3 regions of the Synechococcus sp. RS9909 genome follow, and region 2 is predicted to be linked to each of the others. Evidence: predicted binding sites of a transcription regulator. Region 2 holds the regulator's gene; each other region holds the start of a gene.
What was found. The regulator NtcA, encoded in region 2, controls nitrogen genes in cyanobacteria. The targets are predictions, from matches to a motif close to GTANCNNNNGNTAC.
Positions count from the first base shown of each region.

Region 1: a site for NtcA is predicted at 3,152-3,165, ahead of SynRS9909_RS13445 (DUF4278 domain-containing protein). Genes of this name have one in related genera too.
Region 3: a site for NtcA is predicted at 2,243-2,256, ahead of SynRS9909_RS13480 (circularly permuted type 2 ATP-grasp protein). Genes of this name have one in related genera too.

Region 1 is NZ_CP047943.1:2,529,547-2,534,258, reverse strand. Features, by position in the region: gene asnB (asparagine synthase (glutamine-hydrolyzing)) at 1-469, shown strand, start outside; gene SynRS9909_RS13460 (Zn-dependent hydrolase) at 651-1,853, shown strand; gene SynRS9909_RS13455 (DUF1028 domain-containing protein) at 1,850-2,524, shown strand; gene SynRS9909_RS13450 (hypothetical protein) at 2,602-2,820, opposite strand; gene SynRS9909_RS13445 (DUF4278 domain-containing protein) at 2,901-3,068, opposite strand; gene SynRS9909_RS13440 (type 1 glutamine amidotransferase) at 3,260-4,018, opposite strand; gene ureC (urease subunit alpha) at 4,015-4,712, opposite strand, start outside.
Region 2 is NZ_CP047943.1:419,971-424,682, forward strand. Features, by position in the region: gene pth (aminoacyl-tRNA hydrolase) at 1-611, shown strand, start outside; gene SynRS9909_RS01970 (DUF3146 family protein) at 608-865, shown strand; gene SynRS9909_RS01975 (hypothetical protein) at 843-1,274, opposite strand; gene SynRS9909_RS01980 (DUF3084 domain-containing protein) at 1,274-2,485, opposite strand; gene ntcA (global nitrogen regulator NtcA) at 2,549-3,292, opposite strand; gene rph (ribonuclease PH) at 3,371-4,111, opposite strand; gene SynRS9909_RS01995 (cob(I)yrinic acid a,c-diamide adenosyltransferase) at 4,273-4,712, shown strand, end outside.
Region 3 is NZ_CP047943.1:2,536,412-2,541,123, reverse strand. Features, by position in the region: gene SynRS9909_RS13485 (alpha-E domain-containing protein) at 1-661, opposite strand, end outside; gene SynRS9909_RS13480 (circularly permuted type 2 ATP-grasp protein) at 655-2,130, opposite strand; gene SynRS9909_RS13475 (sodium:solute symporter family protein) at 2,447-3,877, shown strand; gene SynRS9909_RS14115 (hypothetical protein) at 3,895-4,023, shown strand; gene SynRS9909_RS13470 (aspartate carbamoyltransferase) at 4,185-4,712, shown strand, end outside.

The DNA.
Region 1 (4,712 bases), 490 kb from region 2:
TTCCATGGAGGCGCGACCCGCCTTCCTCGATCACCATTTGGCCGCGGTTGCGGTTCAGGTGCCGCCTGAGCTGCGGATCAAGGGGAAAACCGAGAAATACGTGCTGCGGGAAGCCATGGCCGGCCTGTTGCCGGAGGTGCTGTACCGGCGTGAGAAGTTCGCCTTCATGGCACCGCCAGCCCACACGGAGCCCGAGAAGTGGGAGCAGATGAAGCAGCTCGCCGACGACTACCTCAGTGATGAGGCGATCGATGCCGCTGGTTTGTTGAGCAAAGCCGGCGTGCGTGCCTTGTTTGCCCGTCACGAGGATCCAGCCACCACCGATGCAGAGCGTGTGCAGATGGATGCGGTGATCAATCACCTGCTGGGCGTGCAGATGTTGCACCGCATGTTTGTGGCGGAAGACATGCCAGCCCTGGCCCGCCGGGAGGCGGACCGCCTGGGCTGGCGCGTGCTGATGCCCGTTTGAATTCTTTGATCAGGGTTAAATCGTTGCGCTAGCTACAGGCCGATCGGTCCGTTCAGGTGAAGGTGTTGGTTCCTTTGAACTGAAGGTCACGGCATTGCCAGCGCTCATTTCGGCTTCTCCGACCACCCCTGCATCGCGGGTCGAGCCAGCCAAGATCGCGGCGCGTCCAAACCGTGATCGTTTGGTGGCAACGATTGAGCAGCTGGCCAGCATTGGCGCCAAGCCTGATGGCAGCGTGTGTCGACGCGGTTTTTCGCCGGAGGATGTGGAGGGCCGTGAGTTACTGGCCCACTGGATGAAGCAGCTCGGCATGCAGGTGCGTGTTGATGCCGCTGGCAACTTGATCGGACGCCTCGAGGGCCTGGATCCCCACCGCCCTGCCCTGGTGACCGGGTCGCACCTCGACACGGTTCCCACCGGTGGACGTTTTGATGGGGCCCTGGGGGTGTTGGCCGGTCTGGAAGCCTGCCGCGCGCTGCAAGACCAGGGCCTGCGCCTGCAGCACGGCATCGAGTTGATCGCTTTTGCCGACGAGGAGTCGACCATGGTGGGCTGCAAGGGCTTGGCGGGCACGGCCTCCGATGACCCGGAGAGTTATGCCACCAGCAATGGTCAGCCGATTCAGGACAACCTGGCGCGCATCGGCGGCCACTGGCCCTCCCTGGCCTCGGCGCGCCGCTCCGATGATGCTTATGCCGCTTTCCTGGAGTTGCATGTTGAGCAGGGTGGCGTTCTTGAGCAACGCGGTGATGCCATCGGTGTTGTGGAGGGCGTTGTTGGTCAGCGTCGGTTCAGCATCAATGTGAAAGGCCAGGCCAATCACGCCGGCACCACACCGATGGGGTTGCGACAAGACGCCCTCGTGGCGGCCTCGCGTCTTGTTCTTGCCATCGAGGCCATGGCTTCCCGTCATCCCGGAGATCCGGTGGCGACGGTGGGTCGACTGGAGGTTTGGCCCAATGCAGCCAATGTTGTCCCCGGCGCAGTCGCCCTGACGGTTGACCTCAGGGATGTGGATCCCACCGTTCTCGATCAGTTGGTTGAGGAGTTGATGCATCAGGTGGAACGCATCGGTGTTGAAACCGGCTGCCCGATTGCGGTTGACCCCCAGTTCAGCGTTGATCCCACCCCTGCTGACGCTGTGGTGATGGCCACGATCGCTGAGGCCGCAGCCGATCTCGGCCTGTCCCACAGCCATCTCCCCAGCCGCGCCAGCCACGATGCCCAGGAGGTTGGCCGACGTTGGCCGATGGGCATGATTTTTGTGCCCAGCCGGGGCGGCCTGAGTCATTCCGCTGCTGAGTTCACCAGTGACGAGCAGTGCTGGGCGGGCACCGCGGTGCTGCTGGAAACGTTGCTGCGGCTCGACCGTCAGCTGCCGTGACCTTTTCGATCCTGGCCCGGGACCCCAGCAACGGTCGCTTCGGCGTGGCTGTGGCCACCTGTCATCTGGCTGTTGGATCCACCGTGCCTCACATCCGCGCCGGAGTTGGTGCTGTCGCCACCCAGGCCCACACCAATCCGTATCTGGGGATTTGTGGCCTTGAGCGCCTTGAGCAGAGTTCCGATGCCGAGAGCGTTCTGGCCAGCTTGCTGGCGGATGACCAGCACCGAGACCGGCGTCAGTTTCACCTGATCGACCTGGACGGTCGCACGGCCTGTTGGACGGGGCAGGATTGCGGCCCTTGGGCAGGGCATCGCCATCAGCGTGATCTGTCTGTTGCCGGCAATTGCTTGGTGGATGAGGGTGTGTTGGCGGCGATGGAACAGGCCTTTCTCACCAGCGACCCCAGCTTGAAACTGGGCCGCCGTCTGATGATGGCTCTGCAGGCCGGGGAAGCGGCGGGCGGTGACCATCGCTCTCCCTTCTGCACCTCAGCAGCGGTGCAGGTGAGTGGTGAAGCTGCTTTTCCGCTGTTGGATCTGCGCGTTGATTTCCACGAGTGCGCCGTGGAGCAGTTGATGGAGGTGTATGAGCGCAGTCAGGCCCTCTGGGCCCAGGAGTGGAGGGATGAGCTGTCGGAATTGCCGATGCTCAACCGCTTGGTGGCTTGAGTATTCAGAGTCGTTAAGCCATTAAAAAAGCCCTGCAACGCAGCCGTGTGCAGGGCTTCTGGGGAATTCAGAAGTGCTCAGCTGGGGACGGATGCTTCCCACTCCACATTCAGGCCGGCCTGACGTGCGTCGGTGATCAGGTCATCGATGCAATCCATGCCAAAGGCGGCTTGCCCAGACAGCAGGGCGTCCCATTCCTGAGACGGAAAGTGGGTTTGCAGCCAGAACACGCCATGCACGCTGGAGGGACTCACTTGCACGAGGCCCTGGTCGAGGCGAGAGGTGATGAGATCCAACGTCTTGGCTGAAGCTGGATCTATTACGCCTCAATCCTCGGAACTGGAATGTTCGAGTTGCTACGGATTGAGAAGTTGGCCTAGCGGGTGTAGCGCACGCCGCGGTACACGAGCTGCACCGGAGTGCTGTGGTTGTTGATCTGGCGGGCTTGGTACACGTTGCGGCGGTAAACCAGCTGCACCCCAGGCTTGCCCTGAGTGGCGTTGTTTTGCTGGTATTGATGCCCGCGATAGAGAAGGGTGGTCATTGGATGGTCCTCGAAGCAAGCTCAGGTCCCCGTTCCATGGCCTGAGGCGAACTGCGCTTCGCGCGATGCGAAGTGAACGATCGGTAGCTGTTGCTACAGAAATATTGAAGCTCTTGCAAATGCCGAAGTGGTGTTCAGGTTGATACCTCTTCAGAAAAGTTTTTGGTTTTGTTTATTTTTGTGCGTAGGAATTAGTGGGTCTGGCTGATCTCAATCAGTTGATTGAGCACAGCATTGAAGAAGTTTCGGCCTTGTTTCTGAAGCGTGGTGCCCAGCCTGCGCCAGTCCTGGCTCAGGCGGTCGGGTCCTTCAGCTCCAAGGGCGCTCACCACGTAGTCGTGGTCGTTGGCGATCCAGCGTTCCAGCGCATCGCCGTCGATCTCGAGGTGGCATTGCAGGCCAATGGCGTGGGCTCCGATCCGAAACACCTGTTCGGCGCAGTGCAGTGAAGAACCCAGCAGGGTTGCATCGGCCGGGAGGTGGATGCGATCACCATGCCAATGCAGCACCAGAGTGCTGCTTGGTTGCCCCTTGAGCAGGGCCTCATCACTGGGATCCGCGACCCAGTGGATCGCGCCAAGCCCCAGTTCCTTCAGTTGCTGCGGTGGTGCGCCCACCTGCAGCGGTTGAACGCTGCCCCCTGCAGCCACAGCCAAGAGCTGCGCCCCGAGGCAGATGCCCAGCACCGGTCGGCGTTGCTGGTGCCAGGCCCTCAACCAGTCCAGTTCCTGCTGCAACCAGTCCATGCCTGGTTGGTCGTGATCGTTCACGCTCATCGGGCCACCGAGCACAAGGGCGATGCTGTTGGCACACGCCCTGGGGTCCGGCAGTGGGTCGCCCCGGTCGGGCCTCAGGATCTCGAGTGTCAGGCCCAGCTGCCGCGCCAGCTCTCCCACCAGTGCGGCGTCTTCGTGGTCCACGTGTTGGACCACCAGCAGCGTGGGGCTCAAAGCAGCAGGTAGCGCTGGGCCAGGGGCAGCACCTCGGCGGGCTCACAGGTGAGCAGTTGACCATCGGCGAACACCTCATAGGTCTGTGGGTCCACGCTCACCTTGGGCAGTGCTGAATTCAGCTTGAGGGCGCTCTTGCCCACGCTGCGGGTGTCCTTCACCGCCATGCAGGTGCGCTCCAGTCCCAGCTGGCGTTGGATGTCGGCATCCATCGCCGCTTCGCTCACGAAGGTGAGACAACTGGGGGCGAGGGCTTTGCCGAAGGCGCCGAACATCGGCCGGCCGTGCACCGGGCCTGGGGTGGGAATCGAGGCGTTGGCATCGCCCATCTGGGCCCAGACGATCGAACCGCCCTTCACCACCAGTTCCGGGCGAATGCCGAAGAAGCCCGGCTTCCACAGCACGAGATCGGCGAGTTTGCCGGTTTCGATCGACCCCACTTCGCTGCTGATGCCGTGGGCCAACGCCGGGTTGATCGTCACCTTGGCGATGTAGCGCTTGAGCCGGTGGTTGTCGTTGCGAGCGGAGTCTTCGGGCAGGGCACCGCGCTGCACCTTCATCTTGTGGGCGGTCTGGAAGGTGCGGGTGATCACCTCGCCCACGCGGCCCATGGCCTGGGAGTCGCTGGCGATGATCGAGAAGGCGCCCAGGTCGTGAAGGATGTCTTCGGCGGCGATCGTTTCGCGCCGGATCC
Region 2 (4,712 bases):
AGCTGCGGCTCCTTGTTGGGCTCGGCAATCCAGGTGATCGCTACCACGGCACCCGCCACAACGTGGGATTCATGGCGTTGGAAGCTCTGGCCCGCCGCAACGCCAGCGCCTTTCGATCGATGGCCAAGCTGCAGGGGCAGGTGGCGGAGATCGGCTTTGGGCCAGGCCGGTTGCGGTTGCTCATGCCGCAGACCTTCATGAATGAGAGTGGTCGCTCGATTCGTGCTGCCCTGGATTGGTTCCAGTTCGATGTCAATCAGGTGCTGGTGGTGGTGGATGACATGGACCTACCGCTAGGACGTCTGCGCCTTCGCGCCAAGGGCGGCGCTGGTGGCCACAACGGTCTGCGCAGCACCATTCAGCATCTGGGCACCGAGGCCTTTGCCCGACTCCGGATTGGCATCGGTGCTCCGGGACGCACGGCAGAGGAGCGTCGTGCCCGCACCGTGTCCCATGTGCTCGGTCGCTTCAGCCAAGCGGAGCAGCCGCTGCTGGATCAGGTGATCGAGGCGGTGGTGCAGGGTGTGGATCAGATCCAGCGCCAGGGATTGGAGCGCGCCGGCAACCATCTCAATGGTCTGCAGCTGGTAGACGAGGAAAGCGGCCCATGAGTGCCCTGCCGGTCACCACGGCCCATCTCCGGGTCCTGCGTCAGAGCTTTCAGCAGCAGCGCCTGGAGGGCGAGGTGCAGGCCGGGGGCTTTGCCTGGGAATTCTGCTGGTTGTTTGATCGCGGTGAACTGCATGTGGAGCCTTCGCTGGGGCGGGCCTTGATTGAGGATGCCCTGCTCCGCTTTCTCGTGAAGGCCGATTACCACCTGGAACCGGGAGGCGACTACACCTTCACGGTGCGTGCCCGTTTCTGAGCGGATCGGGCCAGTCGAGTCTGACGCCGAAGTGATCTTCGAGCATCACCAGTGCCGCGAAGGCATCGAGATCGAGCGGTGGCAGTCGCAGGCCTTCGGGGAGCAGCCGGCGCCAGCCCCGCGGTGGTCGCAGCGTCCAGTAGCGCGCGCGCGCTCGCAGGGTGGTGCCCCGTTCCTCCACCAGCTCCACGGGCAGCAGGGGGCGCAGGCGTTGTTCCCAGTCGGCACTGCCGGTGCCGTTGCCCAGCACCACGGTGCTGATCGGTTCTTCGTCGCTCCAGCGCTGGATCTGGTGGAGAACATCCTCCACCGGCAGCACCAGGCCCTCGATCACACGGTGGCGATTGAGCTCGCAGAGCACCAGGCCACATTTGCTGCGTCCCGGGTCGATCGCGAGCAGGCGTGTCATCAGGGGGTGGGGGCGCCAGCTGGTGTGTTGGAGGGGATGTCGCCGACGGCCCGCAGCTCCACAGCCACGGGATCGGCGGTGTCACTGCTGCGCAGGGTCACCACCTCCAGCTCGATGCGGGAGGGAGTTCGCTCCAGCAGCTGCTGTCCGAGGCTGTTGAGGCGGTTGGCGTCGAACTGGAGTCCCTGACTGAGGGACCCCCGCCGTTGGGCTTCAGCAAGGGCGGAGGCCAGGAGCAGATTCAAGCGGTTGCGCACCGCTTCGTTGCCAGTCTCGTTGCGTTCGATCGTGGTGCGCGCCAGCACATCGCCCGTGTTCACCACCTGGGTGTTCGGACGTACTTCAGGAATGGCATAGACCACGGTTTCGCCAAGTAGCACATTGGCGGCGGAGCGGATGTTCACCACCCAGGTGCCCGGTTGGCGAATCACCTGTTCGAGCCGTTCAATGTCGTTGCGTGGCACCAGCAGAATCTGCCGATCGGCCTTCTCACCCGGCAACACCCGCTGGTAGGCCTGCAGGTTGGCCTCACGCAGCATCTGGTCGATCACCTGCTTGGCTTGCCCTGGATTGTCGAGCCGCAGGGTCGCTGTGGCCAGGGGTTCGCCGCTGCTGAGCACCACGCTGCCTCGCCGCAGGGCCAACACGTTTTTCTCCAGTTGGCGCAGTTCCGCCTCGCCGCTGCGAATGCGATCGCGCACCTGGGCCAGCTCGGCTTCCGTGCGTCGGATCTCGGCATCGCGCGCTTTCACGTCGCGGCTGAGTCGAGCCCGTTCCGCCTCCAGCTGCTGGCGTTGTTGCTGCAGCGGCACCAGCGCCTGGCGGAGGGTTTCGGCCTTGGCTTTGGCATCGGCCAGATCCTTGCTGGCACGCGAGCGTTCGGCCTGGGCCTGAAGCAGTTCACGGCTCGCTTTCTTCTGGGCCTGCCGACTCGCCTTCAGGGCCTTGCGGCTGTCGTTGAGCTTGGTCTGCAGGGCGTTCAGTTCAAACAGCCCCACCCGCAGCTGCCGACTCACCAGCAGCAGCAGGCCGAGCGACAGCGCTGAAATCAGGCTGCCCGTGAGCACGGTGATCACCACGGCGGTGCGGCGCGGCCGCAATCCCATCAGGCTCAACCGGGCCTTGCCCACCTTGGAGCCGAGCCGATCGCCCAGGGTGGCGAGCACGCCACCGAGCACGAGCAGGATCAGGATCAACAGCCAGCCGGTCACGAATCCAAGGGCGGTGAAGGGGGACGACGGGCCGACCGGAGCCCATTGTCCCCCGCGGATGGCTCAGCTGAAACGTTTGGCGAGGGCGATCGGATCGAGCACGGTGATCTTCTTTCGGTCGATTTCCACCAGCCCCGCATTGCGCAGATCCCCGAGCAGTCGGGTGATGGTGACGCGGGTGGATCCGATCGCTTCAGCGATTGATTGATGCGAGAGCCGCAGGTCGATGGTGATGCCCTGGGTGCCGGGGATGCCGAAATCGCGGCAGAGCACGAGCAGAAAACTCACCAGTCGCGACGACATGTCGCGGTGGGTGAGCGTTTCGATCATCGTTTCGGTTTGCAGGATGCGGCTTGAGAGCCCTTGCAGCAGCAACAGGCCTACGCCGGTATCGGCTTCGATCGCCTGGCGCACGGAAGCGGCAGGCGCCGTGACCATCTCGACCCGGGTGAAGGCCACAGCGTGATAGAAGCGATCGGAGCGATGGCCGGTGAGCAGCGACAGCACCCCGAAGAGGCTGTTTTCCCGCAGCAGCGCCACGGTGATCTCCTCCCCCGATTCGTAGACCCGGGACAGCCTGACGGCGCCACGCCGGATCAGGTACACCCGCTCGGCGGGATCACCGGGGAAAAAGATGGTTTTACCCCGTTCCACCAGCTCGGTGCTGGCACCCTCCAGATCGCGGATCACTTCCAGGAGGGTGGGGGTATGGGCCGTGGCCGTGTTGGCCAGGGTGGTGCCGCCGCCGCTGGAAGCTGGAGCGGGCTGGGGTGAGTAACGGCTGAAGCCGCGGGTGGCTCCGACCATGGCGGCACTGCAGGTGGCTGGACGCTACGGATGGCCCTGGCTCCACCTTGTAGCAATCCACACGAAATCCGGCGTTGCTCAGGGGCGCGACTCCGGTGCCAGGGCCCGCTGCTGCGCCGCCATCAGGGCCGTCAGGCCTGGTTCGGCCAGGTCGAGCAGCCGCGTCAGTTCGCTGCGGCTGAAGGGGGCACCTTCAGCGGTGCCCTGCAGTTCCAGCAGGCGGCCGCTGCCATCCATCACCACATTCAGATCCACATCGGCCTGGCTGTCTTCGCTGTAGTTGAGGTCGAGCAGCGCCTCTCCGCCGATCAGCCCCACCGAGACGGCGGCCACCTGGTCGCGCACGGGGTTGTGGCTGAGGTCGCCTCGCTTCACCAGGCGCTCGCAGGCCCGTTGCAGCGCCACCCAGGCGCCGGTGATTGCGGCGGTGCGGGTGCCGGCATCGGCCTGGATCACATCGCAGTCGACCAGCAGGGTGTTCTCCCCCAGGGCCTCCATGTCGAGGCAAGCCCTGAGGCTGCGGCCGATCAGGCGTTGGATCTCCTGGGTGCGGCCGGAGAGTTTCAGCAGTTCCCGCTTCTGCCGCTCGGGCGTTGACCCGGGCAGCAGGCGGTACTCGGCACTGAGCCAGCCCTTGCCGCTGCCCATGCGCCAGCGGGGCACGCCGGCCTCGTGGCCAATGCTGCAGAGCACGGCCGTGCGCCCGCTGCGCACCAGCACGGAGCTGAGGGCAAAGCCCATCGGATCCCACTCGATCGCGACAGGCCTCAGTTCGCTGGGCGAGCGGCCATCGACTCGTGTGGAGACCTGGTTGGACATCGAGGCGCGGCGGCATGCAGCTGAGCCTGACAGCTCGACCGTTGTCCCAGGCGCACACCATGACCAGGGGCGCACACCATGGATGGTGTCAGTCGGCTTGTGTGCCGCGCTTCCGGCGCTAGATTCGAACCCTGCAGGCCGGGTGCGGCCGTGTGAACGCCATGACCGCCAGCCTCAGTTCGAGCCATCGCCCCCTGGACCCGCGCAGCGCCGAGCGCCGGGCCCTTGAGCGTGCTGGTCTGCGGCCGTTGCCCCCTGTGCCGCCGCGGCCACCCCTGCATCTGGTGGCACCGGAGGGTCAGTTGCAGGTGCATACGGCTCCCTATCGTGGCAGTTTTTCCACAGTGTTCAGCCAGGCGCTGCGCGCCGCCGGTCTTGGCAGCCGGGTGATGGTGGTGCAGTTCCTCAAAGGGGGCGTCGACCAGGGGCCAGAGCGTCGCCTCAGCCTCTGCGGACGGCTGGATTGGTTGCGTCCAGCCGTGCCTGGTTGTCTGGGTGAGCCGGCTGAGGGGCAGCCGCCTGCGGTGAACGATGCGGTGGAAGCGCTCTGGCAGGTGTGTCGCGACAGCCTGCTGGCGGGCGAGTTGGATCAGCTCGTGCT
Region 3 (4,712 bases), 490 kb from region 2:
CAGGGCTGATCGCTTGTTGCACGCTGTGGCGATACATCTGATAAGCCCCCGCTGTGCGCAGCAGGGTGATCCACTGCAGTTCGTCCAGCACGCCGCCCACCTCTTCAGGGGAAGGCAGCAGCAGGAAGTATTTGACGTCGAGGATGCGGGAGGTTTTGTCGGCCCGTTCGATCAGACGACCCAGCTGACTGAACAGCCAGCTGAGATCGCGGCTCAGGGTGGTGTCGGTGATCCCGTACACGAGCTGGCAGCCGCGGCGGATGATCCGCAGTTGTTCCTGCACCGGTTCGCGCCAGATGTCTTCGTCGTCTTGAAGGCTCCAGTGCAGATCGTTGATCTGCTCCCACATCTCCGTAGTGATCACATCCCTGATCTGCCGTGCGTTCTCCCGTGCCACCGCAATGCAACTCACGATGCTGTTGGGATTGCTGCGGTCCTGCAGCAGGAAGCGCACCACCTGTTTGGGTGTGGCATCGGGGTAGGCCGTATCGAAGCGCTGGCGATCCCCCGTCACCTCCACCAGCGGCAGCCAGGGTTCGGCGCTGCCCGGAGGACAGTCCAGCGCCATCGCCTCACTCACTTCCAGAAAGCGCGAGATGTTTTCGGCCCGTTCCAGATAGCGGTTGATCCAGTAGAGCGAATCGGCAACGCGGCTCAGCACGGCACCGCCTCCTGGGGGTGCCGTGCCGCCATCCGTTGGTCGTCGACGATCCAGGTGTCCTTGCAGCCGCCGCCCTGGGACGAATTCACCACCAGGGAGCCCCGCTTGAGTGCCACGCGCGTCAGCCCCCCTGGACTCACCCAGCTGCTTGCGCCGCGCAGCACGTAGGGGCGCAGATCAACGTGGCAGGGGTAGAGCTCACCGTCACTGAGGGATGGCACGGTGGAGAGTTGCAGCGTGGGCTGCGCAATGAAGTTGCGGGGATTCGCACGGATCTTCGTGTCGAAGTCCGCCAGCTCCGATCGGCTGGCCTGGGGGCCGATCAGCATTCCGTAGCCCCCGGCTTCCGCCACCGACTTCACCACCAATTGCTCGAGGTGTTCGAGCACGTAGCGCCGGTCGTCCGGTCGGGCGCAGAGATAGGTGGGAACGTTCTCGATGATCGGCTCCTCATCGAGGTAGTAGCGGATCATCGCCGGCACGTGGGCGTAGATCAGCTTGTCGTCGGCGACGCCGGTGCCCGGGGCGTTGGCGATGGCGACCCGTCCTTGCCGCAGCACGTCGATCAGGCCCGGCACCCCCAGCATCGAGTCCTGGCGGAACACGGTGGGATCGAGAAAATCGTCGTCGATCCGGCGGTAAATCACATCCACAGGCTTGAGGCCGTTGGTGCTGCGCATCCACACGCGGCCGTCTTCGCACACCAGGTCGCGCCCTTCTACCAGTGCAATGCCCATCTGCTGGGCCAGATAGCTGTGCTCGAAATAGGCGCTGTTGAACACCCCGGGCGTCAGGATTGCCACGCGGGGGCTGTCACTCCAGGGCGCCAGGTCTTGAAGGGTGCGCAGCAGATGGGATGGATAGGCGTCGATCGGTTGAACGGCACGGCCTTCGAACAGGCCAGGGAACAACCGTTTCATCACCCGACGGTTCTCGAGGAAATAGGCCACCCCCGATGGACAGCGCAGGTTGTCTTCCAGGACACGCCAGGTGCCACTGCCATCGCGGATCAGGTCGAGCCCGGAGATGTGGCACCAGCGGTTGAGCGGCAGGCTGATGCCCTGCATCTGAGGTCGCCAGCCGGAGGAACTTTCAACGTCTTCCCGCGGGATCACTCCATCATTGAGGATCTGCTGGGGGCCATAGATGTCTGCGAGGAAGCAGTCGATGGCTTCCAGGCGTTGCAGCAGTCCCCGCTCCAGGGTGATCCAGTCGCTGCGGCTGATCAGCCGGGGCAAGGGATCGAAGGGGAGAATCCGTTCGCTGCCTTTGAGGCCGGAATCGTTGAGGCGAAAGGTGGCGCCGAGGCGACGCAGCAGTTGGCTAGCCGAGGCATGGCTGCGGTTGAGCTCGGGCAATCCCAGCTGCCCCAGTGATGTGAGCAGCGTGGCCAGATCGTCGCGCGGTCTGGCTGTTTCATTGCAGAAATATTCGTCGAAGCCGACCGTGGGTTTGTAGTCGGTGAACATTCCAATCGCGTAGGTGAATGTCATCCAAGGCGTCGCCCCAACCCCCTTCGGGTGGTGGTTGCTACACATTCCGCAATTTCAGGCGACCGGGCGCTGATCGCCTGATGTTTGGGTATCCGAAGGCACCGAAATCGAAGGCGACAGCTGGAGCTGGGACGCCTCTTTTGCTTACCTGTTTCTGGAGTTCAAACGCTCTTCGCCTTGGATGAATTGCTCTGGGCGCGACTGATCTTTGCCCTTGGTGCCGTTGTGACTGCGGCGACGGTGGTGATGATTCTGCGCGGACACCTGTATTGGAATCGCAGGGGGTCGACGGATGTCCGCTGACTCGGTTCCCTTCCTTCAGCCCGGGATCGCCTGGGCGTTGGTGGTGCTGTTCTCTGTGCTCTGGGTGGCGCTGGGGATTGCCTGGGGCCGGCGCGGTCAAGGCAATGCCGACGACTACATGCTGGCGGGGCGCAACATCGGGCTGGCCCTGAGTACGGCCACGTTGATGGCCTCCTGGGTCACCGGCAACACCACCCTGCTCGCCCCTGAATTCGGCTACAAAACCGGCCTCTGGGGCATGTTCAGCTATGCCCTGGCCGGGCTTGGCCTGATTCTGTTCGCCCCCCTGGCCTCGCGGATCAAGCAGTTGATGCCCAACGGGCGCACCAGCGGCGACTTCATTCGCCTGCGCTACGGGCGTCTGGCCTGGTGGGTGTTCATGCTGATCACCGCGATCTACACCCTGGGCTTTCTGATGACCCAGGCGATGGGTGCTGGCCTGCTGCTGCAGGCGCTTTCAGGCTTCGATTACCACGTGGGAATGGTGGTGGTGATTGGTGTTGCCACCGTCTACACCCTGTTCGGTGGGATGCGGGCCGTGATTGGCACCGATTTCATCCAGTCGCTGTTGATCATGGTGTTGCTGGCGGTGGTGGCGGTGCTTGCCTTCCGTCAATTCCCGATGCCTGAGGTGCATGCCTCCTTGCTGGCCCGGCATCCCGATCGGCTGGATCTGCTGCTGCCGGCGGGCTTGTTGATCGCCTGGAATTCCGCCCTCTTTTCGATGGGCGAGGTGTTTCACAACAACATTTGGTGGTCCCGGGTGTTCGCCAGCCGGCGCTCGGTGGTGATGACCTCTTTTGTTTTGGGCGGAATCGCCTGGATGAGCGTGCCGATGGTGACGGGCTCCATTGGCCTCGTGGCCCTGGCCCGTGAGCTGCCCCTCGAGCAGGTGAACATGGTGTTCCCTGTGATGGCAGCCGATCTGCTCGGGGCCGGTGGCGCGGCCCTGGTGTTTGTGGTGGTGTTTGCTTCGCTCACCTCCACCTTGGATTCGTTGCTGGCATCCACCGCCGATCTGTTGGCGGAGGATGTGTACTTCCGCCTGTTGCGGCCCCAGGCCAGCGACCTACAGCTCAAGCAGGCGGCGCGGCTGATGGTGGTGGGGTTGGCCGTCGTCACCCTGGCGCTGTCCTGGCCGCGGCTGGATTCGCTGGCGTCGGTGCTGTTCTTCACCGGTGCCCTGGTGGCCTCCACGGTCTGGCCGGTGGCCTGCGGTTTGTACTGGCGCACGGCCAACCGCACGGCTGCCATCGCGGCCATGCTCGCCGGCAGCGTTGTGGGCCTGCTCGCCTATGTGCTGATCGCGCCCTACTGCGCTGCTGTGTTTTCGGCGGCCGTGTCGGCGGTTGTGATGCTGATTGGCAGTCGCATGCGGCCGGAACGCTTTGACTTCACCTTGCTGAAGGAGGAGGGATGATCCAAACGCTTCCTTTGATGGCCGGCCTCGTTGGTCTGTCGGGTTTTCAGTTTCTGCTGGTGGCCAGTCAGCTCGCCCTGGTGCTGTCGGTGCTCGTGCTGCTGGTGATTTGGTGGGTGGAGTGGAGGAATGGCCGGGTTTGGTGATGTCTCCTTTAGCCGTCCACCCCAGCACAATCCTTTCCGGATCTTTGCTTAAGAAGCTGCTTCTTCGTGGACGAAGCAGTGTGGTTGTTGTTACGGGTGAAAGATGTAATTCCTGGCTTTAGCACTCGGTCTGGCAAACAGGGTGTTGATCCGATCCCGCTATGGCACAGGCCAAATCAGCAGTTGTGGACGCGTCATCGGTTCAGATTCGCTTTGAGCCGATGGGGCCAGATGTTTATGGGCAGAACCAACCCCAGGAGCTGCTGGCTGCCATTGCCGAAGACGTTGAGCCTTTGAAGGATCTGGTGGATCAGCACGTGGTCTCGATCCAACCGTTTCGCCCACAGACTCTTTTGCAGGTGTTTCGGCTGGCGGCGAAATTCGAGAGCAATCCAGACCGCTATTGCCGTCACAACACGCCGCTCACCGGCAAGATTCTGATCAACGCGTTTTACGAACCAAGCACGCGCACGCGGCTGTCCTTTGACAGCGCTTGGCACCGCCTCGGCGGTTCCTCCATCAACATCACCGACAGGGCCACCACGGGGATCGCCAAGGGCGAATCCCTCGAAGATGTCGCCCACATGTTCAACAACTACGGCGATTGTGTGGTGCTGCGGGACAGCGATCCCGGTGCGGTTTATGCGATGACGTCAACCCTGCGGATTCCCATCATCAATGCGGGGAAT